DNA from 2 places in the Rothia sp. HMSC072B03 genome. Region 1 is predicted to be linked to the other one. Evidence: predicted binding sites of a transcription regulator. Region 1 holds the regulator's gene; the other holds the start of a gene.
What was found. Region 1 encodes LexA, which represses DNA repair genes until DNA is damaged. Its sites were predicted from a motif close to TCGAACANNTGTTCGA; they were not measured.
Positions count from the first base shown of each region.

Region 2: a site for LexA is predicted at 5,509-5,524, ahead of uvrA (excinuclease ABC subunit UvrA). Genes of this name have one in related genera too.

Region 1 is NZ_KV797963.1:14,076-29,146, forward strand. It holds gene efeB (iron uptake transporter deferrochelatase/peroxidase subunit) at 1-794, opposite strand, end outside; gene efeO (iron uptake system protein EfeO) at 941-2,164, opposite strand; gene efeU (iron uptake transporter permease EfeU) at 2,289-3,170, opposite strand; gene HMPREF2630_RS00260 ((deoxy)nucleoside triphosphate pyrophosphohydrolase) at 3,585-4,079, opposite strand; gene HMPREF2630_RS00265 (DUF421 domain-containing protein) at 4,096-4,911, opposite strand; gene HMPREF2630_RS00270 (cation diffusion facilitator family transporter) at 4,930-5,856, opposite strand; gene HMPREF2630_RS00275 (TrmH family RNA methyltransferase) at 6,029-6,943, opposite strand; gene rplT (50S ribosomal protein L20) at 7,145-7,525, opposite strand; gene rpmI (50S ribosomal protein L35) at 7,640-7,834, opposite strand; gene infC (translation initiation factor IF-3) at 8,033-8,758, opposite strand; gene HMPREF2630_RS00295 (DUF1844 domain-containing protein) at 9,027-9,449, shown strand; gene HMPREF2630_RS00300 (HisA/HisF-related TIM barrel protein) at 9,610-10,392, opposite strand; gene HMPREF2630_RS00305 (type 1 glutamine amidotransferase family protein) at 10,392-11,132, opposite strand; gene HMPREF2630_RS00310 (LysM peptidoglycan-binding domain-containing protein) at 11,224-11,796, opposite strand; gene lexA (transcriptional repressor LexA) at 12,517-13,179, shown strand; gene HMPREF2630_RS00320 (ATP-dependent DNA helicase) at 13,419-15,071, opposite strand, start outside.
Region 2 is NZ_KV797970.1:543,610-558,680, reverse strand. It holds gene nrdF (class 1b ribonucleoside-diphosphate reductase subunit beta) at 1-133, shown strand, start outside; gene HMPREF2630_RS08815 (zinc-binding dehydrogenase) at 408-1,451, shown strand; gene HMPREF2630_RS08810 (formate--tetrahydrofolate ligase) at 1,676-3,388, shown strand; gene HMPREF2630_RS08805 (MBL fold metallo-hydrolase) at 4,633-5,406, shown strand; gene uvrA (excinuclease ABC subunit UvrA) at 5,548-8,436, shown strand; gene HMPREF2630_RS08795 (GNAT family N-acetyltransferase) at 8,558-9,622, shown strand; gene HMPREF2630_RS08790 (glycoside hydrolase family 1 protein) at 9,815-11,296, opposite strand; gene HMPREF2630_RS08785 (anion permease) at 11,522-13,012, opposite strand; gene HMPREF2630_RS08780 (lipoate--protein ligase family protein) at 13,263-13,961, shown strand; gene HMPREF2630_RS08775 (fumarylacetoacetate hydrolase family protein) at 14,031-14,921, shown strand.

The DNA of each region.
Region 1 (15,071 bases):
TCAACCTTCAGGTTGTTCGTGCCGTCCTTGAAGCCAAAGAGGTTACGGGCCGTCACCTGCGTGGTGGTCGTGGAGGCGGTACGCCCGAAGCCCAGCTGCTGCCAGGCCACCACGGCGCGGCCACCGGCGATACGAATCAGGTTGCGAATCGCGTGGAAGGCCACCTGCGGGTCGTCGGCGCAGGCCTGGATGCACAGGTCGCCGTCGCTGCGCTTCGCCTCCAGCGCGTCTCCGGTCATGTGCGGGATGCGCACGAGCGCCTCGGGCAGCTTGCTGGCGAAACCGAAGCGGTCCTTGCCGTTCTCGTCGACAAAGAAGCTACGTCCCAGGCCGAAAGTAATGGTCAGGTGCGCGGCGGAGAGGTCCATGGCCTCACCGGTGTCCTTGGGCGGTGCCTCGTAGGAGCGGTCCTCCCCCACGAGCTCGCCGGCCTGCATCCTTGCGGAGGCCTTCGTCCACTCCTGGAAGAGGGAACGAATCTCTTCGCGGTCGGTGGTCTTCAGGTTCAGCGCCACGAAGTACATGCGGTCCTGCACCTCGGTGGAGATGCCGCTCTGGTGCTCACCGTAGAAGGGGTGAGAGTCGTTCGAGGTACCCGAGGCAGAGCTCGATGCCGAAGCCTGGCTGCTGGAGTTTGACGAGCATCCGGCGAGCGCACCCAACGCGCCCAGGGCTCCTGCACCGGCGAGCGCCGCGCCCAGCGCACCGCGGCGGGTAGTACCGGCGGCGCGGGTAGCCTCGCGGTGAGTCTCCGGGGTGGTCTCGGCGGCCGAAGAATTGTGTTCGGTAAGCATGGGAAGCCTTTCTTCTGTGCTGAATATGGTGTGATGAATCTGCGGAGGGCTCGGGGCCCGGGAAGGCCCCAGCCGGGCGGGGGCTCAACGCTCCCCCACCCGGCTGCCGGTAGCGCATCCGCCCTCGCGGCGTACCGTACGATGCGTTACTTCGCGGCGGAACCGGTGACGACCTCGGTCATCTTCGAAACCGGCTCGGACAGAGCCTCCACGGCATCGGAAAGCTCGCGAATCTGGTCCTTAGTCAGCTCGGTGTAGAGGGCGTAACCGTCACCCTTCTTGTACTTGTTGAGCAGGTTCTGCACGGTGTCGAACTTCTTCTCGATGTCCTGGGCGAGCTTGGGGTCCTTCTGCTTCAGAATCGGCAGAACGCCCTCGTAGGCCACGCGGGCGCCGTCAACATTGCCCTGGAAATCGGAGAGGTCGGTGTGCGACCAGGTCTCTTCTTCACCACTGATCTTGGTGTTGAAGATTTCGTCCAGCAGTTCCTTCGCGCCGTTAGAAATCTGGAATGCCTCCAGCTTGAAGTTGGGAGAGTGCACCTCGTCGTAGAGCTTCTGGGTGTCTTCCACCAGTTTCTTGGCGACCTCCGCGCGCTGCTCCTTGGTCAGCGGAGTGTATGCCTTACCGCCGTTGTTCTCGGCGGTCGGCTGCCACAGATCCTTCTCAATCTTGTGCCAGCCGGTCCATTCCTTGCCCTCTTCCACGTCTGCTTCGCGGGCATCCAGGGCCGGGTCAAGCTCGCCGCCGCCGAAGGATTCTGCCACGGGCTCGATGCGTTCGTAGTGCAGGCGAGCCGAGGAGTACAGGGCCTTCGCCTCGTCGTCCTTACCGGCGGTGTACAGCTCGGCGAACTGCTCGGTCTTGGTCTTCAGCGATTCCACCTGGTCCTTGACGTAGGCAGTGTACTGGGTGACCGCGGTGTCGCGCAGGGCCTGCTCGTCGGCGGAAATCGGGGCGGCGTTCTCGTTCTTGGTCACGGTGAAGTCGCCGCGGATGCCGTCGCCCACCATACCGGGCTTGCAGGCGGTCTTGTAGCTGCCCTCGGGCAGTTCCACGGTCAGGTCGCGGCTGAGGTTCGGGCCAATGTTCTCCACCTCGGAGACGATGCGCAGGCCGTCGGCACCAAGCACGTAGAACTCGTTGACCTTGGTGCCCTCGTTCTTGACCTTGAAGGTCACGGTGCCGGCCTTGGCGGTGGTAGCCGAGAGTTTGCAGGCATCGTCACTTGCGGTGACGTTAATGGTGCCGTCGGAGGATGCGGCACCCGAGGCGGAGGACGCCACGTTCTGGTTGTTGGGGGTGCAGCCGGTCAGGGCGAGCGCACCGGCCGAGAGCAGTGCACCTGCGGAGGCGAGAGTCTTACGCATGGTTTCTCCTTATGTTGTATGTGTATGTGTTTGCGGCGGTTCTTTGTCGCACGTTGAGGGGTGTCCGAAAGAATTATCCGGTGGGTTATTCGGGTAGGTCCGGAGCCGGCCGGCTCCGAGAGCCCTATGCCGCCGTCTTTTCGGCTTCGGTTTTCGCCGCCTGCTTCTTAGCTGAGGACTTCAGGCCCGGGCGCTGCGCGCGGATGAACAGCGGCATCACGATGCCCATGTACAGGACCCAGGCGCCGGCCTCAAGCCAGGTGGTGGTCGAGGACAGGTTGAACACGGCCTTGAGCAGGGTGCCCACGAAACCGCTCGGGTCGATGTAGCGGTAAGATTCGAATGCGGTGCTGTTCAGGCCCGGCAGGATACCGGCCTCCTGCAGGTCGTGAATACCGTAGGAGAGCACGCCGGCCGCCACGATAACCAGGAACGCGCCGGTGATGGTGAAGAAGCGGGAGAGGTTGATGCGCATCATGCCGCGCATCATGGCCCACGCCATGAGGATGGCGACCAGGATGCCGACGAGGGCACCGAGCATGGGGGTCGCGTTCGCCTCCTGACCGGCTGTGCGGGTGGCCGACCAAATGAACAGGGTGGTTTCGAGACCTTCACGGCCCACGGAGAGCGCGGCGAGCAGGACGACCGCCCAGGCGCTGGTCTGCGCGGCATCCAGCTTGTCCTTGAGCTCGGCAGAGAGCATACGGGCGTTTTCTGCCATCCAGAAAATCATCCAGGTGACGAAGCCGACCGAGATGATGGAAAGGGAGCCGCCGATGGCTTCCTGCGCCTCGAAGGTGAGGGTTTCGGGGCCGAAGGTGAGTAGCGCGCCGAAGCCGAGGGAGACGATAACCGCGACCGCCACACCAAGCCACATCGGTGTGAGCAGGTGGGTTCGCTTTGTCTTGCGGATGTAGGCCAGGAGGATTCCGACCACCAGGGCCGCTTCGAGACCCTCGCGTAGGCCAATCAAAAAGTTTCCGAGGAAGGCTCCCCAAAAATTCATGTCAGTATCACCAAATCAACATATTTTTTTATCCTAATTGACCCCTTAAGACTACGGGGAAACCGGCTCGTTTGACGACACTACCGCGCGTTCTGTCTGTGCGGCTCGAAGGCCTATCGAGCCTTTATTCGCTCAGAATCTCCCCGATAGACACAGATTGTCAGCATATCTTTACGACATTTGAATACCTGGCTAATAAAAAAGGCAGGTTGGGCTTAGTTACAGGTTATGTTTCACGCATAAAAATACACGCGGGGTGGGGGTCCGTATCGGACCCCCACCCCGCGTGGACTTTTAAAAAAAGCTGAGAAAAAACTATTCGGACGAAAATATTACGCCGCGTGAATGCCGTTACGTTCCGTCAAGGTGCCGCAACGGCTACCGGAGTGTCCTCGGCACGCGAGGTGCGCGCCCTTAGCTTTCGTCGCCCGACCCAGACCGACCGAGCTGACGCAGGAGTGCCTCCACGATTGGGAAGTCCGCGGGAATCCACGGCAGCGCCAGAATCTCGGCGGCTTCCGTGGCCTCGAGGATTCCCTCCCCCGCTGGGGGAAGCGGCATCCACCGCAGGGCGCTGTGATCTTCCAAAGTATCCGGTGTACCCGAAAGAATCTCCGCAAAGAACACGCGCATCGCCAGACGCTCGCTCAGACGCCAGCCCTGCGGGTACGCGCCGAGCACCTCAGCACCCAAACGCGCCTGCACGCCCAGCTCCTCCTTCAGCTCACGCACCAGCGCCTGCTCGCAGCTCTCCCCCGGCTCGACCTTACCGCCCGGGAACTCCCACATCCCGGCAACAGTCTGCGGCTCAGAACGCTGAGCCACCAGCATACGGGTCGGAGCCACCAAAGAATCAACCACGGCGGCGCCAACCACCTGAACCTCAAACGAGGGCGACACTTCACTCATCTTTCTCTACCTTCTTCTACGCTTTAGAATCCTTCATCGGATGCGCATCCTCAGCAGCGTGCTCCGCTACTTCCTGCTCTGCATCCTCGGTATCATCAGGCTCGGGAGCGTCCTCCACGCCTTCCTGCCACTCTTCTTCCTCATCATTCATATTCGAGGCCTCTGCTACCTCACGGCGAATATTAGTGCCGTCATTCAGCAGAATCAGAAGGCGGTTACCGTTCTTGAACTCCATGAGGAAGACATCCTCAAGCTCGACCTCAGCGGCACGCAACTGTAGGTACACCCAATCCTCGGTCTTGTGCGCATCCGCGATATCGCGAGTGACCAAGCTACCCTTCACAATCAGAGCAAAGTTCGGCACACCGTCACCCTTACGGATCACGCTCAGCGCACCGTTCGGTTCAATCTGAGCGAACTCAATGTCTTCCAGGTCGTAAATACCCTGCGCACGAAGGTCAGCAATCAGGCGCATCGGATCAAGAACCACATCTGCCTGCTGGAAGCTCTTAATATCGATATCACCATCCGTAATGACCGGCACGCGCTGCTCACGCACCGCCATATGCAGAAAACGAATCTTCGTGGTCGCCACGTTCAGCAGCTGAATCATGCACAGCGTAAACACCATGTAGATGACAAAGTAGAACAGGCTAATCTGCTTGCTGTACAACACGCCACCGAACACACCACCGATGACAAAGTTACCGATGGTATCAATCGGGGTCTGGTGCCCCGCCTGAGAACGGTGAGTCAGACGCAGGTACACCAAAAGAATGATCAGGCCAACGAAAATCTTTAGCAAACCATCAACGATCATCTCAACGGTCATAACAAAAATCTCCTAGAACTAAGCCCGGAAAATATCCGGCTCCAGATAAATGATGCGTGCCGCAGGAACAGCCTCGCGAATACGCACCTCAGCCGCGTCAATCTCATCAGCCACAGCGCGGCCGGTATCAGCATCGTGAATACGAATCTTCGCCGCCACCAGAATCTCCTCGGGACCCAGGTGCACAGTCTTAATGTGGATAATACGCTCGCTGTCGCCATCCTCAATCGCCGCGCGAATCTTCGCCAAATCCTCCGGCGAAGCCGCCTCACCCAAAATCAGCGACTTCATCTCCACCGCAAGGAACGCCGCGATGAAGACCAGCAGAATACCGATAGCCAGGGTGCCGAAAGCATCCCACAGGCCATTACCGGTCAGTAGGGTCATTCCCACACCAATCAGGGCCAGCAGCAGACCGACCAGTGCGCCCGCATCCTCAAGCAGAAGCACCGGAAGCTCCGGGTTCTTCGAGGTGCGCAGGAAACGCAGCCAGCCCTGCTTACCCTTCAGGCCGCTGGATTCCTTGACAGCCACGCGGAACGAGTTACCCTCCAGCAGAATCGAACCCACCAGAACGGCCACCGGAACCCACTGCCACTCGGTAATACCGTGCGGGTCGTGAAGCTTCTCGAAACCCTCATACAGGGCGAATAGACCGCCCAATGCAAAGATGATAATCGAGACGATGAACGCGTAAATGTAACGGTTACGGCCGTAACCGAACGGGTGCTCCTCGTCGGCCTGCTTGCGGGAGGCGCGGCCACCCAAAAGAAGCAGCACCTGGTTGCCGGAGTCAGCCAGCGAGTGGATACCCTCGGCCAACATCGAGGAGGAACGGGTCAGGGCAAAAGCCAAGAACTTCAGGACGGCGATACCGAGGTTCGCCCCCAGGGCGGCAATAATCGCCCCGGCTCCCGAGTGGCCGGAATGACTGGATTGAGACATATTTACCTTTCTGCAGGCCGCGCTAACCCGAAAAGCACGGAACCATCGGGGGCGACACTATTCAAAAGTTTGTAAAAGGCCCGCGGCGGGCACGACCAAACCTCGGCCCGATACAGCCACGACGAACACAGCTCGCCGGGAGAGTACACCACGGGATGATGGGCTTACGGTATTAGCCCAGAGCGTTCGAGCGTTGTGCCATCGCCGAGGCGTACAGGCAGACCGCCGCGGCGGTACCCACATTCAGGGACTCCGCCGAGCCGTACACCGGCACAGCCACTCGCATCGTAGCGGCAGCCTTCTCTTCAGCGTTCAAGCCCTGCGCCTCATTCCCGAAAAGCCACATCGTCGGCTTAGAAAGATCAAAATTACCCTTCACGCCGGAGGGGGCGCTCGCCTCCACACCGGCACGACGAGCCGCAGTGTACTCACTCAGCTCCTGCAGATCCACCGCACCGTAGCCGTCAGCAGCCAGCACCGCGGTCCCCTGAGACTTCACATCCTCCGCGAAATCCTCCAGCTGCACGCCCTGAATAATCGGCACATGGAACAGCGAACCCGCGGTGGAACGCACCGTCTTCGGGTTGTACAAATCCACCGAGCCCTTGGTGGTAATCACAAGATCGGCGCCGGCGGCATCAGCCACACGCAGGATCGTGCCCGCATTACCCGGATCCTGCACACGAGACAGCACAGCAATCAACTTCGGGTTCAACGCGCCCTCACCCCAGAGCAGCGAGAAGGAAGCATCCACCATAAAGGAAACCGCAATAATACCCTGCGGGCTCACCGAATCAGCCATGGCCGCCAACACCTCTTCGGTCACCACTCGCATGAAAACGCGGCGGCCCTCCTCGGGGGTGGGGGTGCCGTACACCTGCTCCAGCAACTCGGCAATATCCTCATGACGGTCGAACGCGGCCTCCGTAACGTACACGGCGTCCAGGATGGGGCTCTTCAGGTGCGCTTTCAGGGCCTCGCGCACAGCCTGCGGGCCTTCCACCAGGAACTGGCCCTTCTTCGTGCGAGCAGCGCGGGTACGCAGCTTCGCAATATCGCGCACACGATCTGCCTGCGGGTTGGACATCACAACGGGGGTACTAATACGTTCAAAAAAGTTCACTCTTAAAGGGTACAGGCAAAGGCACACCCAAAAACGCAGAACAGTCACAACCCCAGGTACGCAGAAAGCGGCCGCCCACACTCAAAAGTGCAGACGGCCGCTCACGACGCTTAAGCATCCTACCCCGAACCTAGATCTTCGAGGTAAGAACACAACCTAGGCTAATTAAGCCTTGGGAGCCGAGGTGTCCTCGGGCAGGTTGTTCTTAGCAATCTCAACCAGTGCGTTGAAGGCAGCGGGCTCGTTAACAGCCAGCTCAGCCAGCATACGGCGGTCAACCTCAACACCAGCAGCCTTCAGGCCCTGGATGAAGCGGTTGTAGGTCAGGCCCTGTGCGCGGGAAGCAGCGTTGATACGCTGAATCCACAGGCGACGGAAGTCACCCTTCTTCTTACGACGGTGGTCGTAGCTGTAAACCAGCGAGTGAGTGACCTGCTCCTTAGCCTTACGGTACAGGCGAGAACGCTGACCGCGGTAGCCGGATGCACGATCGAGAATAGTACGGCGCTTCTTGTGCGCGTTAACCGCGCGCTTCACACGTGCCACGTGTGTCTCCTTCGTCTTATGTCCTGAACAGCTCACATATCACGCTGAACAGGAGCGAGTCTTTAATCAGTACGCACCACTATCGGTGCGCCAGGTGCAGAGAGTAAGCGTTGCTTACTTACCCAGCATCTTCTTGACAACCTTTGCCTGGCCGCCGGTAACGATCTGGTCAGAAGCCAGACGACGGGTCAGACGAGAGGACTTGTGCTCCAGGTAGTGGCGGCGGTTCGCCTGCTGGCGCTTAACCTTGCCGCTACCGGTGAGCTTGAAGCGCTTCTTAGCACCAGAGTGGGTCTTCTGCTTCGGCATAGCTGCCGTTCTCCTTACATTCATCCCCCGCCACAGTGGCGGGGTAGCTTAGTGGGGTTGCGTACGCGAACGCATCAGCCCCAAGGACCAAAGGTGAGGCACCCCTCGCGAGGTGCCTCGGAACCGGCACCGGGTGAACCCGCAACACCCACCGAGCGGTGGAGGCGCGTGCCCATCCTAAAGTGACGACCCGGTTCCCTACTCGGCGGAAGCCTGTGCCTTCAGCTCGGCAGGCATAGCGTCTGCCAGAGAATTAGTTACGGGCTTCGCCTTGGTCGTGTCAATACGCTCGCGACCCTTGCGACCGCCGGCGCCCTGCTCACGGCGAGCCTCTGCCTTACCGCGAAGCGGAGCCAGAACCATCACCATGTTGCGGCCATCCTGACGGGGGCGAGACTCAACGGTGCTCACCTCGGCCAGCTCAGCCGCCAGACGCTCCAGCAGGCGCACACCCATCTCGGGGCGCTGCTGCTCACGACCACGGAACTGAATCATTGCCTTGACCTTGTCACCACCGGAAAGGAAACGACGAGCGTGTCCAACCTTGGTTTCGTAGTCGTGGGTATCAATCTTCAGGCGGAAACGGATCTCCTTCAGAACGGCATTAGCCTGCTTCTTGCGGGATTCACGAGCCTTGATTGCGGCTTCGTACTTGTACTTGCCGTAATCCATGAGCTTGCACACGGGCGGCTTCGCGTTCGGGGCAACCTCGACCAGGTCGAGTTCGGCGTCCTCAGCCAGGCGCAGAGCGTCCTTCAGAGGGACAACGCCTACCTGCTCGCCACCGGGGCCGACGAGTCGGACCTCGGGAACGCGGATACGATCGTTAATGCGTGGTTCGCTAATGACTAGCTCCTGTGCTCTGTGGGTTTCCCCGTGAATACTATCCGTTGCGGGCGCTAAAAAGCCCCCGCAGTTACACAAGCGGAGGCACAAACCAGCGTACGCCGAAATCGGCGGACGAACCCGTTCACCTCAAAACTCGCAAACAAACGCCTGCGGCGGTCAACCGGGTGGGAGGCATGCTCCACTTGCAAACTGCCTACAACCATACCGCAGAATCCCCGACAGACGCAAGGAAATAGACGCAAAACACCATAAAAATTGCGGGGGCTCCCCCAGAAAGTCCACAGAAGCACCCACTCTTAAGGACGCATTTACCGAAATAAACGAAATGTGAGATTCTAGGGTTATGAGCACTGAAAACAATAACTTCCGCTTTACCGCGGGAGAAGAAACCCCCGTCCACGGCCACACCGAGCTCACCGAGGAGCAGGTCGAGGCCGTTAATGAGCAGCTGCGCGATATTGCAGACGTTCCCGCCATCGAAATCATTAGCTCCGCGGCCATCCACATGATGAGCGCCGCAGCCGTCAAGTGCGGCCTGGCCTCCGACGAGAACGCAGACGATCTCAAGGACCTCGATGAAGCGCGCAAGCTCATCACCGCCCTGGCGGGCCTGGTCACCGCTGCCGCCCCCGAAATCGGTTCCCAGCACGCAGCACCCCTGCGCGATGGCCTGCGCACCCTGCAGTTGGCATTCCGTGAGGCTTCCCCCTTCCCGGACGAGCCCGGCAAGGGCCCCGGCGAGAAGCTGACCGGCCCGGTGTACTAAACCGATCTCTCGAACCGGCCGGCCTACCATGTCGCCCCCAATCTATTCACGGTAAAGCCCCGTCTCCCTCGGTTGAAGGAGGCGGGGCTTTACCGTATGTATTCTGCATATATTCTGCGCGGACTGGCGGGAGCCGACAGCCTTATTAGAAAGGAGAGATTTAGCGGGAGCCAGCGGCCTCGAGTGCCTGCTCAAAGCTAAAGTTCCCCACGTATAGCGCCTTGCCCAGCACCACGCCCTCCAATCCGTAAGGCACCATGGCGCGCAGCTTCTCAAGGTCCGCCAGCGACGCCACGCCACCGGACGCCACCACCCGACAGACGGTCTGGGCCAGCACCTCATCGAGCAGTTCCGCGCCGGGACCAGCCAGCGAGCCATCCTTACTCACATCGGTGACGATATAGCGACGCACGCCCACGCTTTCTAGCCAGGCCAGCGCCTCCGCCACCTCGGGGCCCGACCAGTCGGTTCCGCGAGCCACCGTCACCCAACCCCGCTCGGGGTCGTAACGGGCGTCGAGCCCCAGGGCTAGAAGATCAGAATCGGCGTAACGAGCCAGAGTGCCTTCAAGCCAGGCAGAATCCGCCAGCGCCGCGCTGGTCACGTTCACGCGGTCCGGGTTGAGACTCAGGGCTCGCTCCAGGCTCTCAGCATTACGCACACCGCCACTGACCTGAATACGAACCGGGGCAGAGCTCCGGGCGCTCTCGGCACGGACGGCGGCGGCAACCTCCGCCAGAACATCCGTATTCGTACCGCGGCCAAAGGCTAGGTCAAGATCAACCAGATGAATCCAGCGGGCGCCAGCCTTCACCCAGGTGAGCGCCGCCTTGACCGGATCGAGACGCTGCTCGCCACCGGACAGGGTGCCGCCCACAGGGCGTACCGCGTAGCCCTCGGAAATATCGACGGCCGGCAGAAGTTCGAGGATGGGTTTAGCCATTATGATTCCTCCCCACCGGTAGCGGATTCACCCGCGGCAGGCGACAGCCGGCCGGTCACCGCGAGGGACCCAACCCAGCGGCGCATAAATTCCGCACCCAGCTCACCGGATACGACCGGGCAGAACTGCACAGCGGTCAGCGGGCCGTTCTCCACCGCGGCAATATAGGGAGGTTCGGTTGCCGTCCAGCTCACCGCGGGAGGAGCGATATAGTCAATGCTCTGGTCAAAGACCCACTCAAAAACACCGTGCTCGGACTTGAAACGGGCCTCGCCCTCAATATCTTTGAGCAGTCGACTGCCGGTCGAGGGGGACACCGCGGAGGAGCCGGGCACCAGGCCCCGGGTGGAAAGCTCCACGCTCTCGCCGGGCCACTCCCCCATACCCTGAACCTGCACGCTGCCCAGCTGCGGGTGGTTCACCGCGACGGATTCAAAAAGGCAGCTCAGGGCGGCACCGGCCGCGAGCACCGGACGGCCACCGGCCACGCGGCGCCCAATCACGCGCTCAGCGTCCTTGGCTTTTAGCTCGTCGAACGCCTCAAGGGAACCGGCAGGACCGGCAACCACCATGCCGTCAGCCTCGCGGAGCTGATGCGGGTCAGCGGTGACGATGACCTCCGCACCCGAATCCCGAAGAAGCTTTACCATGGCGCCGTGAGTTCCGGAATCTCCCAGAACGGCGACCACGGGGCGCGGTGAGGAGACCGCGTCCTGATGGGACTGAGAGGGTGTTGACATCGCGTGCTCCTTGAGTAGTGCGGTAGGCGGTTCGTAGCCGATTCATAATCCGCTGACGAGTGAGCCGAAGCTCTCGCCTCGACAGCTTTGCCTAGTGGCGCGGCTTGGGAACCTCGAGGCGCTGACCGGCGTCGACAGCGGTGCTCGTCAGCGAGTTCATCTCCATAATACGCACCACGGTATCACGGACATCACCGCCGGGGTTCACCGACTGGGCGATGTCCCACAGTGTCTCGCCGTGCTTAACGGTCACAGTGGCTTGGGTAGCCGATGCGTTCTCAACACGGGGGCCGAAGGAAGGGCCGAGGAAGGTAATGGCGCCCAGCACCACGAGCGCGGCCAGGGTCAGCAGAGGCAGCCCCTTGAAATTGCGCAGGGGGTTGAAGCGTTCCAGGCGAGACGATAGGGAGCGAAGACCCGAGATAGCGGAGGGCACAAGGCCCGCACGGCGGGAAGACGATTCCCTCCCCTGCCCGGAGAGGTGCGCCGAACCGGAGCGTTCATTCACCGGAGCGGAGGGGGCCACAGGCCGAGCAGCCGCCGCGGTGGGAGAGACACTGCGGACGGGCGCCGGAGAGGCAGAAGACTGAGGAGCGGATGCGCGACGGGAGGAGCCTCGAGCGATGCGCGCGGACTGCCGTGCGTGCGCGGGGTGAAGTACCACCAAACCTTCCGGAAGGGTAGCAGACGCAGAGGCACGGTGAGGGGCCAAAGAAACTGCGGTCATAATTGTGGTTCCTTTCTCTCAAGCTCACTCCCGCGGTAATCCGCCGGGGTGAACGGTGCCAGCTCTCTCGAGACTCGGCGGGTGAGTTGAGTGTGGTTGTTCGTTTTTCTGCCCGGGACCCGACACGTCGGGTCAAGGAACGTTCGGGGTTTTGTCTTGCAGACGCATTCCCCAGAACTCCCCTTCGGCATAAGGAAGGTCATTCGGTTTCTCGTTCGAATACTCTCGAACATTCGACAACCCCCTTCCAGACCCGCAAGGCAGAACGAGTATTCGAATTACATGGAGAATACCCCGTTTGCGCCCCGAAAATCGGGAGGGTTTTCCACTGTATCCGAATCCGTGTTCTAAAGTCTAGCAGATACATACTAAAAATTCCTCCGGTTTCGAAGAAAAAATCTAGTATATTTGTTTGAATTTGTCGGTAGAGTGTTCTACACTTGTGTCAAGAGATGTTCCACACGCTCGTGATGATTTCCATCATGGCGGGGCGTGACTCGCGACGGATCTAGAATCTAATCCACCCCTGACGAGATAAGGGGTATGTTTCACCTAAGCCGTGCGATATACGTCACCGTATGACGAACACGTGGACAACCCATCCGTGCTCCGCCGAAGGTACAGCAGCCTTCGGCGACACAGACCAAAGGAAGAGATATGGCAACAGCACCCCGCCCGGCGCTGACCGCGCGCCAGCAGAAGATTCTTGACGCGATCCGCACCGAGATTGAACAGAAGGGCTATCCGCCGTCCATGCGCCAGATTGGCGATATGGTGGGTCTTGCGTCTCTCTCTTCGGTCACCCATCAGCTTGGCCGACTCGAAAATATGGGCTACATTCGCCGCGATCCCAAGCTCCCGCGTGCCATCGAAGTGCTCGACGAAAACGGCGCCGGCATGCACACTCCCCTGCCTGAACTTCCGAACTTTGAGGTTGGCGAGGACGACCTCGTACCCGTCCCCCTCGTCGGTCGCATTGCCGCGGGCGGCCCCATCACCGCCGAGCAGTCTGTGGAAGATGTACTCGCCCTGCCGCGCCAGCTGGTCGGCAACGGCAAGCTCTTTATGCTCAAGGTCAAGGGCGATTCCATGATTGACGCCGCTATCTGCGATGGCGACTGGGTCGTCGTGCGTGAACAGCACACCGCCGACAACGGCGACATCGTGGCCGCCCTGCTGGACGATGAGGCCACCGTGAAGGTCTTCCGCCAGGTTGATGGCCACACCTGGCTCATGCCGCGCAACGCAAGCTACGAACCGATTATGGGTGACCGCGCCACCGTCATGGGCAAGGTTGTTTCGGTATTGCGTAGCCTCTAATCCCCGCTCTTCGCGAGAGCATCATGGGGTGCTATGCCTCCCGGCGCCAACGCCCCGATCTGGTAGCTACGTCCTTTGAGACTTCAGCGCTTCCAAAGCCCATAACGAACAAAGCCCCCGGCACTCGCAAGTTTGCGAGTGCCGGGGGCTTTTCTCTGACTCTACGGGGAAATAGCCCTGCGGGGAAAACGCGCCGCCCGCTCAATACACGATGGCCCGCTCAGCACACGGTAGACGGGCTACCTGTCGATGGATTCCGATAGACGGGCCAGCGCACCCACCACGGCCTGCTTATTCTGGGTGGGCCACATCGGCGGCATGGCCCTCATCAGGTAGCCGCCGTAGCGCTTCGTTGCGAGTCGCGAATCCAGAACCGCCACGACCCCGCGGTCATTCACCGAACGAATCAGGCGACCCGCGCCCTGCGCCATGCGGATAGCCGCGTGATGCGCAGAGACGGCCATGAACCCGTTACCGCGGTGACGGTTCACCGACTCCGTGCGGGCCTGCGCAATCGGATCGTCCGGTCGCGGGAACGGGATGCGATCCATCACCACCAGACGGCAGGAGTCTCCGGGGACGTCAACGCCCTGCCACAGGCTCATCGTGCCGAACAGGCACGAGTCAACATCCTCGCTAAACTCCTCCACCAGGGCCTTCAGCGAGGATTCACCCTGCAGAAGAATATTCAGATCGCTTTGCTCACGCATATACTCTGCGGCGCGCTCGGCTGCACGCTTCGAGGAGAACAGCCCCAGGGCACCTCCCTCGGACGCCTCGCACAGCTCGCGAAGTCGCTCCAGCTGGCCCTCGTGCACGCCAAATCCCGGGGGCTTCAGATCCCCGGCAACGTACATGATGCCCTGCTTGCGGTAGTCGAAGGGCGAACCCACATCGATGCTCGTCCAGCGGGGAGCCCCCTCCCCCTGCAAACCCAGGGCGCCGGCGGCCACATCGAAGGAATCGCCCACCGTCAGGGTCGCGCTCGTTAGGATTACGGTGCGGTCGGCAAACAGACCGTCGCGCAGCTGCAGGCCAACGCTCAGCGGGGCGATATTCAGGGTCGCCGGGTCGGTATCGGAGGCGGCCACGTAGCGGCCGTTCTCCCAGCCGCCCTGACGCGAAACCCACAGCACATCCTGCTCAGCCGAAGCCTCCAGGATGCGGTTGCTCACCTCGTGCACCTCCGAGACGCGGGAACGGGCCATCTGCAGGCCGGCGTCGGCCTCCTGGCCGTCCGGTTTCGTATCGGAGAGCGCGGCGCGGGCCGCATCGTTCACCGCGGATAGGGCCGTGAGCAGGCGACCGTCGAGGCCGTTGAGCAGCCCTTCGGGCAGGCCCTCCAGTGCGGTTTCCAGGGTTCCGGCGGCCATCTCCAGGGCCCCGGAATCGGCCTTAGAGTGTTTCTTCACGCCTCGAGCGGCGCGGCGAACCATCGCAACGGTCAGCGATCCGGAAACCGCACCGGTCACTCGGTCCACCAGCTCGTGGGCCTCGTCGATGATGACGGTCTCGTGCTCGGGCAGAACCTTCATACCCTCGAAAGCGTTAATGGCCAGCAGGGCGTGATTCGTGATGACGATATCTGCCTCGGCGGCACGACTACGCGCCATCTCGCTAAAGCACTCCTCCACCAGCGGGCAGCGGCGGCCCAGACATTCGGCCGCGCTCACCGAGACCTGAGCCCACGCGCGATCGGACACACCGGGCTTGAGCTCATCGCGGTCGCCGGTCTCCGTGCGGTCAGCCCACTCGCGCAGGCGCACGACTTCCTCGCCCACGCGGGAGGTCGAAGAAGGCATGTCGAAGAGGGCATCCTGTTCCTCTTCGGGGTAGCCGCCCTCAAGCTTGTGCAGGCACAGGTAGTTGTTGCGGCCCTTGAGCAGGGCCAC
Region 2 (15,071 bases), on a different contig from region 1:
CAACGTTTCGCCGGCCATCCTCTCGGCGCTGTCCCCGAATGCTGACGAGAACCACGACTTCTTCTCCGGTTCCGGCTCCTCCTACGTGATTGGTAAGGCTGTGAACACCGAGGACGAGGACTGGGACTTCTAAGCACCCTTTCTTGCCTTGAGATATAAGGCTTGACAAACCGAGCGGAACCCCCGCGTGTCCACTGTGGATGCGCGGGGGTTCCGCCGTTTAACCAGGCCATTTAACCTGCCAGGATGCAGTGGGCAAGCGCTAGGGAAGCGGGGGAGCGGCACCCTGGTTCCAGCTGTGGGCACCTCGCTACAAACTCTTCACCCCGTAGCATAAAAGACTGTTGATATATCGGGGTGCGGGGCGTACTGTGGAACCACTATCCCCAAATCCTGGAAGGAACATCATGCGTTCAGTCGTCATGGAAGCCCCCGGTAAGGTCGTCGTCAACGAGGTCGACAAGCCGACCCTGCTCGAACCCACCGACGCCATCATCAAGCTCGCGGCTTCCTGCATCTGCGGCTCCGACCTGTGGTCTTACCGCGGCGCACAGCCTGTCGACCACCGGGCAATGGGCCACGAATACATCGGCGAGGTCGTCGAAGTAGGCTCCGAGGTCACCACCGTAGCCCCCGGCGACTTCGTCGTAGGCTCCTTCTGCATCTCCTGCGGCGAATGCGAAACCTGCACCGCGGGCTACCCCTCCCGCTGCCTGAAGGCAATCGCAGCAGGCGACGCCTTCATCGGTGCACGCTCCAACGGCACCCAGGCAGAGTACGCCCGCGTGCCCTTCGCGGACGGCACCCTCGTCAAGACCCCCGCCGCACCCACCGCGGAGCAGATTCCGCACCTGATGGCTGCCTCCGACGTGCTCGGCACCGGCTGGTACGCGGCAGACGCCGCCGGCGCAGCCCCCGGCAAGACCATTGTCGTCGTCGGCGACGGCGCGGTTGGTCTGAGCGCAGTCATCGGCGCTAAGCAGCTCGGCGCGGAGAAGATCATCATCATGTCCCGTAACCCCGAGCGTCAGGCGCTCGCCAAGGAATTCGGCGCAACCCACATCGTGGAGGAGCGCGGTGAGGAGGGCATCGCCAAGGTCATGGAGCTCACCGACGGCGTGGGCGCGCACGGCGTGGCGGAGGCTGTCGGCACCCAGCAGTCCTTCGACCAGGCTCTTGGATGCGTGCGCCACGGCGGCTACATCGGCTTCGTGGGCGTGCCGCACGACAGCTCCATCGGTACCGATGCTCTCTTCGGCAAGCAGGTGCACCTGGAGGGTGGCCCCGCCCCCGTGCGCAAGTACCTGCCGACCCTCATCGACCTGATTTACAAGGGCGAAATTGAGCCCGGTAAGGTCTTCGACCTGGTCCTGCCCATCGACGAGGCCCCCAAGGGCTACGAGGCAATGGACCAGCGCACCGCCACCAAGGTGCTGCTGACCATGCCGTAATAGCTGGTCGTAGAGCCGGTTCCTGTACCGGCAATCCGGCATGTACGCGTTACTCATCCCCGCATCCGACCCTGCCCACTCCATGTGAGCGTAGGGTACCGGAGGCGGGGATGACTTTGGTTAAAAACCACTTTCTTGATGCGCGGGACGGCGAGGTGAGGGACAAATGCGTGAGCTAACACATAGAATGAAAGAGCATGATTCGTACAACTCGAAGGATGACAATGACGAAGAAGCCTTTCCCCTCCGACCTCGAAATCGCGCTTGCTGCCGATCTGTGGCCGATTAGCAAGATCGCAGCAGAGAGCGGCATCAGCGAAGATCGCCTCGAGCCCTACGGCAAGTACGTCGCCAAGGTTCTGCTCGACGAAAGCACCAACGCAGAGACCGCCCGCAAGCGCGGCTCCAAGTACATTGTGGTGACTGCGGTGACCCCGACCCCGCTTGGCGAAGGCAAGACCGCGACCTCCGTCTCCCTCGCACAGGGCTTCGCACAGACCGGCCGCAAGGCTGCGCTGGCTCTGCGTCAGCCCGCAATGGGCCCGACCTTCGGCATCAAGGGCGGTGCCGCAGGTGGTGGCTACTCTCAGATTGTCCCCATGGAGAAGCTGAACCTGCACCTGACCGGCGACTTCCACGCCGTGACCGCGGCCCACAACCTGCTGGCCGCAATGATTGACAACCACCTGCACCACGGCAACGAGCTGCGCATCGACCCGCGCGCAATCGAGTGGCGCCGCGTTATCGACATGAACGACCGCTCCCTGCGCAACATCGTCGTGGGCCTGGGCGAGCGCATGGACGGCGTGGTCCGCGAGACCGGTTTCGACATCACCAGCGCCTCCGAAATCATGGTGATTCTCTCGCTGGCCACCTCCTTCAAGGACCTGCGCGAGCGCCTGGCCAAGATCGTGATTGGCCTGAACTACGACGGCGAGCCCGTCACCGCGGCCGACCTGAAGGCTGACGGCGCAATGTCCGTGATTCTGGCCGACGCCATCAACCCGAACCTGCTGCAGACCCTGGAGCACACCCCGGCCCTGATTCACGCCGGCCCCTTCGGCAACATCGCAACCGGTAACTCCTCCGTGGTTGCCGACTACGTGGGCCTGGAGTACTCCGACTACGTGATTACCGAGGCTGGCTTCGGTGCCGACATGGGTGCCGAGCGTTTCTTCAACGTCAAGTGCCGCGTCTCCGGTCTGAAGCCGGACGCCGCAGTGCTGGTCGTGACCGTGCGCTCCCTGAAGTCCCACTCCGGCCTGTACAAGATTGTTCCGGGCAAGCCCCTGCCCGAGGGCATGCTGCAGGAAAGCCCCTCCGATGTGGAGAAGGGCGCGGAGAACCTGAAGAAGCACATCGAGATTGTGCGCGACTTCGGTGTTCAGCCGGTCGTGGCCATTAACGCCTTCCCGACCGACTTCGATTCCGAGCACGAGACGATTCGCCGTATCGCCGAGGAGGCCGGCGCTCGTGTGGCCATCCACCACGGTGTGGCCGAGGGCGGTAAGGGCACCATCGACCTGGCGAACGTTGTGGCCGAGGCCTGCGACGACGTTTCGGACCTGAAGTACACCTATGATCTTGAGGACTCCATCGAGACCAAGATTGAGAAGGTCGCGACCAAGGTCTACGGCGCGGACGGCATTTCGATTGCTCCGGCTGCCGCTAAGCAGCTCAAGCGCTTTGCGGAGCTGGGCTACTCGCACCTGCCCGTGGTCATTGCGAAGACCCACCTGTCCATCTCTTCGGATGCATCGCTGAAGGGTGCACCGACCGGTTGGACCCTGCCCGTGCGCGAGGTTCGCCTGGCTGCCGGTGCCGGCTACGTCTACGCAATCTGCGGCACCATGCGCACCATGCCGGGCCTGAGCAAGAGCCCCGCGGCTGAGCGCATCGGCTTCGACGAGAACGGCGTGATGGTCGGCCTGTCCTAAGACGGCTGTTTCAGCTAATCTGTAGCTGGTAAGAGGCGGCGTTCCTTCCCTAGAGCGGGGGAGGGGCGCCGCCTTTCTGCGCGCCGTGTGCCGATATGGGGTCTGCCGGGTGGTGATCTAGCCCCGTAGGTGATGCTGATTCGTCGGTTGTTTTCGCCGCTCGTCGTCTGTGGAGAGCTCCGCTAGGTGGCTTGAAGACCATCCTCACAATGAGCTGGAGGGTTTATTTACGGGGTGATATACGGACTGTAAGGGGTTGCCATGAGGGGCCCTTTCGGGGTCTGTAAATCTTAAATTGGTCTGTATGTGTTATTTTTCCTCCTCGATATTTGCTTGAGCCTTATCTTTCGTTAAACACCCTCTGGAGGTTGATTTTTAAGCGAGTCATGCACCTGCATTTTGTGAAAATATGGCTTTGACTAGTATTTTTTCTTTTTCGTGAAAATTTTCGAGGTTGCACTTTTGGGTCCATGGAAGGGTGGATGACGAAGCCTTTGTTTATAAAAGCGTTGGCCAACTGGGGGTTTTTAGGGGTGGAGCAGACCAATAAGATTTCCCATTGGAGGCTTTTGTGGGCTGTTTTGTGGCGGGCAATGCGAAGGGATGTGATCAAAACGAGGTGAAAAGTAGTTGCTTCAACTAGAAAGTTTCTTTAGGTTTAGGTTGATATTCCGCGGAATATCAAGGGAAAACGGGGTATTCAACCCTCGTAAAAGTCTCAGTGGGACCCCCTGAGAAAGATGCACCTGAGTGTCAAATTGAGGGAAAGCTAAAAATTTTTTTCAGTGATATGGCTCACTTATTGGAGCTGAAAAATAAAATTGGTACGTATGGATATCCTAAAAAACGGGTGGAATTATTACAGAACGGTTACAGTGAGGCTCCGGTCACTTAAATTGGCACTCCGTACCAAAATGACTCGCCGGACAGGGTGAAAAAACTCCGCTATGATGGATGCATCAAGTAATCGTGAGATTTCCAAAGTCCTCGGGTTGCTTGTGTTTGAGTGAGTGATAGATACCCCTGGGTGTCATGAGAAGCGACTGTGTATCGATGCACGGTCGCTTCTCTGTTTAACTTTTAAAATTCAAGCGGTGCCTCGACCGGAACCTCATCCGAGCTGCACCCGTCCCGGGCAAAGGCTGTGCGTTCAAAGTCGAGCGCACCCAAGAAACCGCCGAGGCGCATCCCGCAGGGGAGTACCCCGGCACCTCCTCAACCGGAACACCCCCTACACTGGAAGTATGACTACATACCCCGAATCCACACTCATCTTCGAGAACCCCGAACTGACCGTGCGCGCGCTCAGTGTTTCCGAGATGGACAATAGCGTCTACCTCATCACCATGCGCGCCACGGGCGAACAGGTACTCATCGACCCGGCCGCAGAAGCCGAGGAGCTCTACGCCTTCACCCTCGATGCACTACTTCAGGACTGCCCGCAGCTGGAACTCACCGATGCCGAGGACCGCCGCGTGCGCGTCATGGAGAAGGAAGAAGACTTTGATGCCCTCAAACCCCGCGCAATCGGCCTGACCGGCATCCTGGTTACCCACGGCCACTGGGACCACATTCGCGCCATTGCCGAGCTCGAGAAGCTCACTGGCGCAATCACCTCCGCCGGGGATGCCGATGCCGACGCCATTAAGGAGCAGGAGAACTTCGAAGTGGAGGAGCCCCTGCACGGTGGTGAGGTCTTCGACTTCTACCTCTCCGACACCGTGGTGCGCGCCCTGCATGTGCCCGGTCACACCCCTGGATCCATCGTCTACACCCTCGAAACCGCCTGGGAAGACGGCACTCCCGCAACCCTGCTGTTCACCGGCGACTCGCTCTTCCCCGGTGGCGTGGGCAAGACTGACTCCCCGCAGCAGTTCGGTGAGCTCTTCTCTAACGTGCTCGAAAAGCTCTTCGGCGGCTTCGAAGACGATGCAATCGTGCTGCCCGGCCACGGTCGCTCCACCACCCTCGGCGACGAGCGCCCCCACCTGGAAGACTGGGGCACCCGCGGCTGGTAAACCGCGCCTGGCGAATTGCGCCTCCTAGTCCGCCTCATATAAGTACTGCACCCTCATGCCTTCACCGGTCGCATAATCCCGCCGGTGAAAGTCGTGAGGGTGTAGAATTTAAGTTCGAAGATTAAGACGAAAGGATTTTCGATGACACCCCGCCCGGCACACGGAAGCACCGCGCTCAAACCCAATGACCTGACCAGTATTCGTGTGCAGGGTGCCCGAGAAAACAACCTTAAGAACGTAGACCTGACCATCCCGCGTGACGCGATGGTCGTCTTCACGGGCCTCTCCGGCTCCGGCAAGTCCTCCCTCGCCTTCGACACCATCTTCGCCGAGGGCCAGCGCCGCTACGTCGAGTCGCTCTCCTCCTACGCCCGCATGTTCCTGGGCCAGGTTGACAAGCCCGATGTCGACTTCATCGAGGGTCTCTCCCCGGCGGTGTCCATCGACCAGAAGTCCACCTCCAAGAACCCCCGCTCGACCGTCGGCACCATCACCGAAATCTACGACTACATGCGTCTGCTCTGGGCGCGCATCGGCCACCCGCACTGCCCGGTCTGCGGCGAGGAAATCACCCAGCAGACCCCGCAACAGATCGTAGACATCCTGCAGGAGTACCCCGAACGCACCCGCCTGCAGATTCTCGCGCCCGTCGTCAGCGCACGCAAGGGCGAGTTCGTAGACCTCTTCAAGGACCTGCTCACCCAGGGCTACTCGCGCGCCCGCGTGGACGGCGAAACCGTACAGCTCTCCGACCCGCCCAAGCTCGCCAAGCAGTACAAGCACACCATCGAGGTGGTCGTCGACCGCATCGTCATTAAGGACGGTATTCACCAGCGCCTGACTGACTCCATCGAAACCGCGCTCAAGCTCGCCGACGGCCGCGTGCTCATCGACTTCGTGGACCGCGAGCAGGACGACCCCGAACGCACCCGCTCCTTCAGCGAAAACCTCGCCTGCCCCAATAACCACCCGCTGCAGATCGACACCATCGAGCCGCGCGCCTTCTCCTTCAACTCGCCGTTCGGCGCGTGTAGCGCCTGCGACGGCATCGGCTCGCGCCTGGAAGTCGACACCGAACTGCTCGTACCCAACCCCGACCTGACCCTCGGCGAGGGCGCCATCGCCCCCTGGTCGCAGGGCAAGGCCACCACCGAATACTGGCTACGCCTGCTCGCAGGCCTGGGGGAGGAGCTCGGCTTCGACCTGAACACCCCCTTCAAGGACCTGCCCGCCAAGACCCGCGCCGCCATCCTGGACGGCAAGGACTACAAGGTTGAGGTGTCTTACCGCAACCGCTTCGGCCGCGAACGCCGCTACACCTCCGGATTCGAAGGCGTGAAGGCGTACATCAAACGCAAGCACGAAGAAACCGAATCGGACTTCGCCCGCGACCGCTACGAACAGTACATGCGCCAGGTCGCCTGCCCCTCCTGCGGTGGCGCGCGCCTGAACCCGACCATCCTCGGCGTGAAGGTCGGCGGCCAGTCCATCGCAGACATTACCGACCTGTCCCTTGCTGACGCGCTCGCCTTCGTGCGCGGCCTGCAGCTCAGCGCCCGCGAAGCCAAGATCGGCGAGCAGGTCCTCAAGGAAATTGACGCGCGCCTGCAGTTCCTGCTGGACGTGGGCCTGGACTACCTGACCCTCTCACGCTCCGCCGGTACGCTCTCCGGCGGTGAGGCGCAGCGCATCCGCCTCGCCACCCAGATTGGTTCGGGCCTGGTCGGTGTGCTCTACGTGCTCGACGAGCCCTCCATCGGTCTGCACCAGCGCGACAACCGCCGACTCATCGAGACCCTGACCAAGCTGCGCGATATGGGCAACACCCTCATCGTGGTCGAGCACGACGAAGACACCATGCGCGAGGCCGACTGGATCGTGGACGTCGGGCCCGGCGCGGGCGAGCACGGCGGCGAAATCGTGCACTCCGGCAGCTTCGAGGACCTGCTGAAGAACACCCGATCCATTACCGGCGACTACATGGCTGGCCGCCGCCGCATCGAGGTGCCCGCCTCCCGCCGACCCGTGGACAAGAAACGCCAGCTGACCGTGCGCGGTGCCCGCGAAAACAACCTCAAGAACGTGACCGTGTCCTTCCCGCTGGGCGTGTTTACCGCGGTGACCGGCGTGTCCGGCTCGGGCAAATCCACCCTGGTCAACGACATTCTGTACACCTCCCTGGCGAACAAGCTCAACGGCGCCAAGCAGGTGCCCGGCCGCCACAAGAGCATCGACGGCCTGGAGCACCTGGACAAGGTCATTCACGTGGACCAGTCGCCCATCGGTCGTACCCCGCGCTCGAACCCCGCCACCTACACCGGCGTGTTCGACCACATCCGCAAGCTGTTCGCAGAGACCAGCGAAGCGAAAATGCGAGGCTACACCCCCGGCCGATTCTCCTTCAACGTCAAGGGTGGCCGCTGCGAGGACTGCTCCGGCGACGGCACCCTGAAGATTGAAATGAACTTCCTGCCGGACGTGTACGTGCCCTGCGAAACCTGCCACGGCAAGCGCTACAACCGCGAAACCCTCGAGGTTCACTACAAGGGCAAGACCATTGCCGACGTGCTCGAAATGCCCGTGGAAGAAGCCGCAGAGTTCTTCGCCGCGTTCACCCCGATTGCGCGCCACCTGAACACCCTCGTGGATGTGGGCCTGGGCTACATTCGCCTGGGTCAGCCCGCAACCACCCTCTCCGGCGGTGAGGCGCAGCGCGTGAAGCTCGCCACCGAGCTGCAGAAGCGCTCCAACGGCCGCTCCATCTACGTGCTGGACGAGCCGACCACCGGCCTGCACTTTGAGGACATCCGCAAGCTGCTCGCCGTGCTGCAATCGCTGGTGGACAAGGGTAATAGCGTCATCACCATCGAGCACAACCTGGACGTCATCAAGTGCGCTGACTGGATTATCGACATGGGTCCCGAAGGCGGTAGCGGCGGCGGCACCGTCATCGCCGAGGGCACCCCGGAGCACGTGGCGACCGTCAAAGGCTCGCACACCGGCGCCTTCCTGGCAGAGATTCTGAACTAGTCGAGAACTTGAACTAAAGGAAAGTTACGTGACCGACACTCAAGGAAACACACCTGCTCAAGGAGTTGCCCGAGGCGCTACGAGCTTTGGCGCGCGTCGTGGCGTCGTGAACCGTGGTGCCGTGACCACTCTGGACCGGGCGCGGCACATCCTGCACACCCAGCTTGAGGCGGACTTCTGCCAGGCGCCCGGCTCGATTAGTCGCGCCCTTCAAGAGCTACGCGACTACCCGGAAGCCGAGAGCCTGCCGCTACTCGCCACCGTGCAGCCGCCCTCCGAGAAGATGGGCGCCGCACGCCGCCGCAACGACGACATCTGGGAGTTGCGCGTCGCCAACTACGCGAGCGTAGGCATTCTCTGCGCCAAGCACCCGCGCGTACTCGAAAAGGCCATCGACTACATGCTCGGCGACCAGTCGAACTGGCTCGGCGATTACGCGCAGCTGCGCCAGCTCAACGAACTGCTCACCCCCTACACCCAGCAGGTTAGCGGCACGAGCATCTACTATACGCCCGGCCGCGCCCTGCTGAACTCGGTCGTACCCGAGGGCGTGAAGGCGCAGGAGGTCAAGTGCGCCGTGCCCGGTGTGGGCATGATGCGCCGCGTCGACCCCGCCGAGCTGAAGGCGGCACTGCTTGCCGAAATTACCGGCGAGCGCACTATTCGCAGGGAGGCGAACGCCTCCGCGGGGGCGCTTGAGGTTGCCCCGGAGGATACGGAAGCGCGCGTAACCCGCCTGCGCGTGGACCTGCTGAGCGAAGAGCAGATTGAGTCGTTCCGCGGGGATAAGCGTTACTCAAACGCCCTGGGCTTTAGCGTGACCCGCCCGGATGTGCTGGTGCTCGCCGCATACCCGGTGGATGAGAACGCATCTAAGGCACCTGATGCACCCGCGGCGGGGGAGAGCCCCGCAAATGCCGACCCGGTAGCCATGGTTGGCCTGAGCGACGATTCGCCGATTATGCGCCAGATTGGCATTGACGTGCTGCCCGCCTTCCGCGGCGCGGGTATTGCGAGCGCCCTGGTGCGAGATGCCGCACGCCTGACCCTGGCGGAGGGTTACCTGCCGTTCTACGGTACGAGCCCGTCGCACATGCTGTCGCAGCGGGTTGCGATGAACGCGGGGCTGGTGCCGACCTGGTGGGAGTACGTGTCCACCAGCCTGAACGACCTGCCCCTGGACTAGAATTGCCCGCGCTGGGTATAACGGACAATAGGTACGCAGCATATGCGCGAAAGCCCCCGAGATCAGAGTCTCGGGGGCTTTTTGCTGCTGAGTTTCGCGTGTTAGCCGCGCGGGGTTCAGCGTGCCGGGATTTTCGCGGAGTTCAGCGTCTAGAGTCGCCGCATAAGGAACAACGTCTAGAACCTTGACCGGTTACAGCTCCGCGCCGTTGCTGGCAATCACCTCGCGGTACCAGTGAAAGGACTTCTTACGGTAGCGCGCCAGGGTGCCGGTGCCGTCGTCGTTGCGGTCCACGTAGATGAACCCGTAGCGCTTGGACATCTGCGCTGTCGAGGCGCTAATCATGTCGATGCAACCCCAGGTGGTGTAGCCGAGCACGTTCACGCCGTCCTCAATCGCCTCGCGTACCGCGTGCAGGTGCTGGCGCAGGTAGTCGATGCGGTAGTCGTCCTCCACGGTGAGCTCGCCGTTCACCTCGACCAGTTCGTCGCGGGCACCCAGGCCGTTCTCCACGATGAACAGCGGCTTCTGCCAACGGTCCCAATACTGGTTGAGGACCACGCGCAGGCCGGTCGGGTCGATCTGCCAACCCCATTCGCTCGCGGGCAGGGTCGGATTTGTTACGCCGCCGATGATATTGCCTTCGCCGCGCTCGCCGCGTGCCGGGTCGCCGGACGCGCAGGTGGACATGTAGTAGCTGAACGACACAAAATCCACGGTGTTCTTCAGGTCCTCGCGGTCCTGCTCGGTGATGTTCAGCTCCACGCCCTTCTCACGCAGGGCACGCAGGAAGTAGCCGGGGTAGGCGCCGCGCACGTGCACGTCACCGAACGCGAAGTTCGCCTGCTCCGCCTGCATGGCGGCGAGCACGTCCGCGGGGTCGGGGGTGAGCGGGTAGGTGGGCATGGCAAGAATCATGCAACCGACCTGGGCGCCCGGTGCCAGTTCGCGTGCCGCAGCGGTGGCGCGTGCGGAGGCGACCAGCTCATGGTGCATCGCCTGGTAGAGGTCGGCGTCGCTGAGCTGCTCCGCCGGGGTGTTGATGCCGCCGGACATGAACGGCAGGTGCAGCATCGAGTTGATTTCGTTGAAGGTCAGCCAGTACCTCACGCGCTTGCCGTAGCGGGCGAACACGGTGCGGGCGTAGCGTTCGTAGAAGCCGATGAGCTCGCGGCTGGTCCAGCCGTTGTACTGCTCGACCAGGTGCAGCGGGGTTTCGTAGTGGCTGAGGGTGATGAGCGGCTCCATGCCGTGCTTTTCGAGCTCGTCGAGCACGCGGTCGTAGAAGGCGAGGCCCGCCTCGTTGGGGGTTTCTTCGTCGCCGCGGGGGAAGATACGCGACCAGGCGATGGAGAAGCGGAAGACCTTAAAACCCATCTCCGCGAGCAGGGCGATGTCTTCACGGTAGCGGTGGTAGAAGTCGATGCCCTCCAGCTTGAGGTTGTCCTCGGTGGGTTCCGCGGTGCGCGGGTACAGGCCGCCGGCGGGCAACACATCCTGCAGGCTGGGGCCCTTGCCGTCTTCGTTCCAGGCGCCCTCGAACTGGTTGGCGGCGGTGGCGCCTCCGAAGAGGAAGCCGGCGGGGAACGCGCCGAGCGGCTGCGGCTCGGTCAGCGTCGGGTTGGAGTTGGGCAGAGCGGTGGTTTGGGCGGTGATGTGCTGGTCCTGATGCACGGCGTCCTCCAAGGTGTTTTGGGGTTTTCTTCTACCCTAGCGGAGGGGGTGGGGGATTGCTAGGTTCTGTGCTGTTTTCGGGCATTATGCGGGTATGCGAAAGCCCGGTGTTCTCACACGAAAATTCACGTGAGAACACCGGGCTTTTACGCGGTGCTCCTATACAGCGCTTTTACGCTGAGCTAGGCTTTTACGCTGAGCTAAGCCGCCGCTGGGCCTGCGCTACTAGTTGGCGAAGCCGAGCGCGAACAGCCACGCGGTACCGACCGCACCCCAGACGACGAGGTTCACGATAGCCGCCATGAAGCCGATCTTGAACCATTCGCCCACGCTGAAGTAGCCGGAACCGTAGTACACGCCCGCCGGGCCGGAGGCGTAGTGGGTGATGCCGCCAATCAGGTTGCCCATGAAGCCGAGGAACAGAGCCGCAAACATCGGCGGAACACCCGCCGCGACGGCCGCGCCGAGGAACACAGCGTACAGGGCCACGATCTGGGCGGTGTTCGAGGCGAACATGTAGTGAATGAAGAAGTAGGCCAGAACCAGCACGGTGAAGGCCAGGGGCCAGGCCATGCCGCTGACGCTGTGGGCGGCCTGCTGGCCAATCCAGTCCACGACCTTGAGCTTCTTGAGGTGGTCGGCCATGCCGACGAGCACGGCGAAGAAGATGAGGGTGGACCAGGCGCTGGAGTTCTTCGCCATGTCCTTCCAGGTCAGAACCTTGGTCACCAGCAGAATACCGATGCCGAAGAAAGCGGCGCTGGTGGCGTCAATACCCAGAGCGGTACCGGTCACCCACAGGATTAGCAGCAGCACGAAGGTGCCGAGCATAATCCATTCCTTGGAGCTCATGGGGCCCATTTCGTGCAGTTCCTGGCGGGCGTGCTCGGGTGCGTCCGGGGTCTTCTTGATGGTCGGCGGGTAAATCTTCGACATGATCCACGGCATGACAATCAACGCGGCAAGACCGGGAACGATTGCTGCGAGCGCCCAGGTACCCCAGTCGAGGTTGATGTTGTGGTCGTGCGCGAACTTCTGCGCCAGCGGGTTACCCGCCATCGCGGTCAGGAACATGGCGGAGGTGATGGTGTTGACCTGCGCCTCGGTCATGAGCAGGTAGGAGCCGAGCTTACGGCGCGATTCGGGGGTCTCGTTGGTGGAGCCGTTGACCTCGGAGAGGGAACGGATAATCGGGTAAATCACGCCACCGGCACGCGCGGTGTTGGAGGGGGTGGCGGGGGCGAGGACCAGGTCGGTGATGGCCATGCCGTAGGACAGGCCGAGGGAGGACTTGCCGAGCGCACGCACGAACAGCAGTGCGATGCGCTTGCCCAGACCCGTAATGAGGAAGCCGTCGGCGATGAAGAAGGCGGCCACGATAATCCAGATGGAGGAGTTGCCGAAGCCGGTCAGCGCCTCATTCTTGGCGGCCATCGTGCCGGTAATCATGGCGACGGCCAGGCCCACGAGAGCCACGGACGGGGTGGGCAGCGGCTGGAAAATCAGGCCGAGAATGGTGCCGACGAAGATGGCGAGCATGTGCATGCCGCGTGGGTCGACGCCTTCGGGGGCGGGAACGAACCAGAGGGCGAGGGTGACGGCTACGATGATGGCAACCTGCACGATAAGTTTCGTGCGCTTGGACTTCGCCGCCTTCACCTCCTCGGCGGATGCGGCGGTGGGCGCCGCTGCGTTGGCGGGGGTGGACTGTGTCATGGTCCGATCTCCTTTGCGAAACGTACAGGTTGGCGCGCTCGGGGAGGGGTTCTCACCGGGCGCGGAGTGCGTTTCTTCTGCGTTGTCATGCTGTGTCTATGTGCTCGGTGCGGCTGTGTGGGGTATCGCACCCTAGCACCTTTAATCTTAGCGTTTGGGGGTGCCATGCTGAAGGGGTAAGCCGGCGCATTTGAACAGGTGAGCATTTTTCTGCGCGGGCGTTTTTGCCGCCGCCGGTAAGATAGAAAACGTGCAGATTATTCGAGAAACCACGCCCGAGTCGGGTGATATCCTCATTCACCACGAGCAGACGGTGCAGATGCTCCGCGAGGTCGCAAGCGGCCAGCGCGAAGCGACCCTACGCATGTACCAACCGAACCCCACGGTGGCGTTCGGCCGCCGTGACGAGCTGAACCCCGGATTCGCCGATGCCGTGGCCGCGTGCGAGGAGCACGGCTTTAGAACCCTGGTGCGTAAGGTGGGCGGCCACGCCGCCGCGTACCACCGCGGATGCCTGGTAGTGGACCACTTCCAGCCGGCCACCGACGCCCGCAGCGGCAACACGGTGCGCTATCGGCTCTTCGGTTCCATGTTCGCTCAGGCCCTGCGCGAGGTCGGCGTGGACGCACGCGTGGGCGAGATCCCGGGGGAGTACTGCCCCGGCGAGTACTCGGTGCACGCGCAGCTTCCCGCCTCCGCAGGTGGTGGCCGCATTAAACTGGTCGGCACGGCCCAGCGCGTGGTGAGCGGCGGCTGGTGGTTCAGCACGGGCATCGTGGTTTCCGATTCGGCTTCGCTGCGGGCGGTCACCGCGGACGTGTACCGCGCCCTCGGCATGGAGCTCAACCCGGCAACGGTGGGCGCGGCGCAGGATGCGAACCCGAGCCTGCTCATGGAGGACCTTGAGGACGCCATCGTGGAGGCCTACGCGAGCCACGGCTTCAAGTAGGCGGCCCGAGCGGGAACGCCGGAACATCCGTACACAGTAAACGCACTAGAGTAAAGCAAAGGAGCGCATATGCGTTGGGCACAGATTAAAGACGAGAAGGGCAGCCGCGCCGTCTGTTTCTTTGAGGAAACGGTCTACGAGCTGCCGGCCAAGTTGAGCCCTCTGCTCAATTTCTACAGCCGGTTCCGCTTGAACTTTGGCGACCCGAAGAACGCGCTGTCGATTCTGAAGGAGAACGGTGCGACGGTCATGGGCCACGGCGAGCAGCTCTGGGAATCCCTGCCCTTCGTGCGCCCGCTGGATAAGCCCGGCAAGGTCGTGTGCGCGGGCCTGAACTACCGCGACCACGCCGAAGAGATGAACCTGCCGGTGCCCGAGTACCCGGCGCTCTTTGCGAAGTTCTCGAACGCGCTCATCGGCCCGAATGATCAGATTCGCATGCCCGCCGACGACGGCACGGGTAGCACGAAGGTCGACTGGGAGGTTGAGCTGGGCCTGGTGGTTGGGGTGCGCCTGCGCAACGCCACCGAGGAGCAGGCGCTTGAGGGTCTGATGGGTTACACGGTCATCAACGATGTGTCGGTGCGTGACTGGCAGGGGCGTTCTTCGGAGTGGTTCCAGGGTAAGAACTGGGATGCGATGACTCCGTTCGGCCCGGTCATCGTGAGCGCCGACGAGGTGGATCCGCTTGCCGGCCTGGAGCTGACCTGCGCGGTGGACGGTGAGGTTCGTCAGCGCGGCTCGACCGCGGACATGCTGTTCAGCCCCGCGTACCTGCTGTCGTATATTTCGCGGTTCATGACCCTTGAGCCCGGCGATATCGTGGCCACGGGTACGCCCGCCGGCGTGGGGCTTTCGTTGCATCCGCGCCGGTGGCTGAAGCCGGGGCAGGAGGTGCGCACCCGCATCGAGGGCATCGGCGAGCTGGTGAATGTCTGCTCGGAGGCGGGCGCGCTGTAGGGGAGTGCCTGCAGGATAGGGACGATGCGGGATCGGTTCGGCCGATACGGTTTCGTGCCGGTTCCTGTTGAAAAGGCCCGGATTGCGGCCCTTCGCACGGGTCCTCAGAAGGCCTTCAGAACCGAATACTTATGCATCCCATCCGTGTCG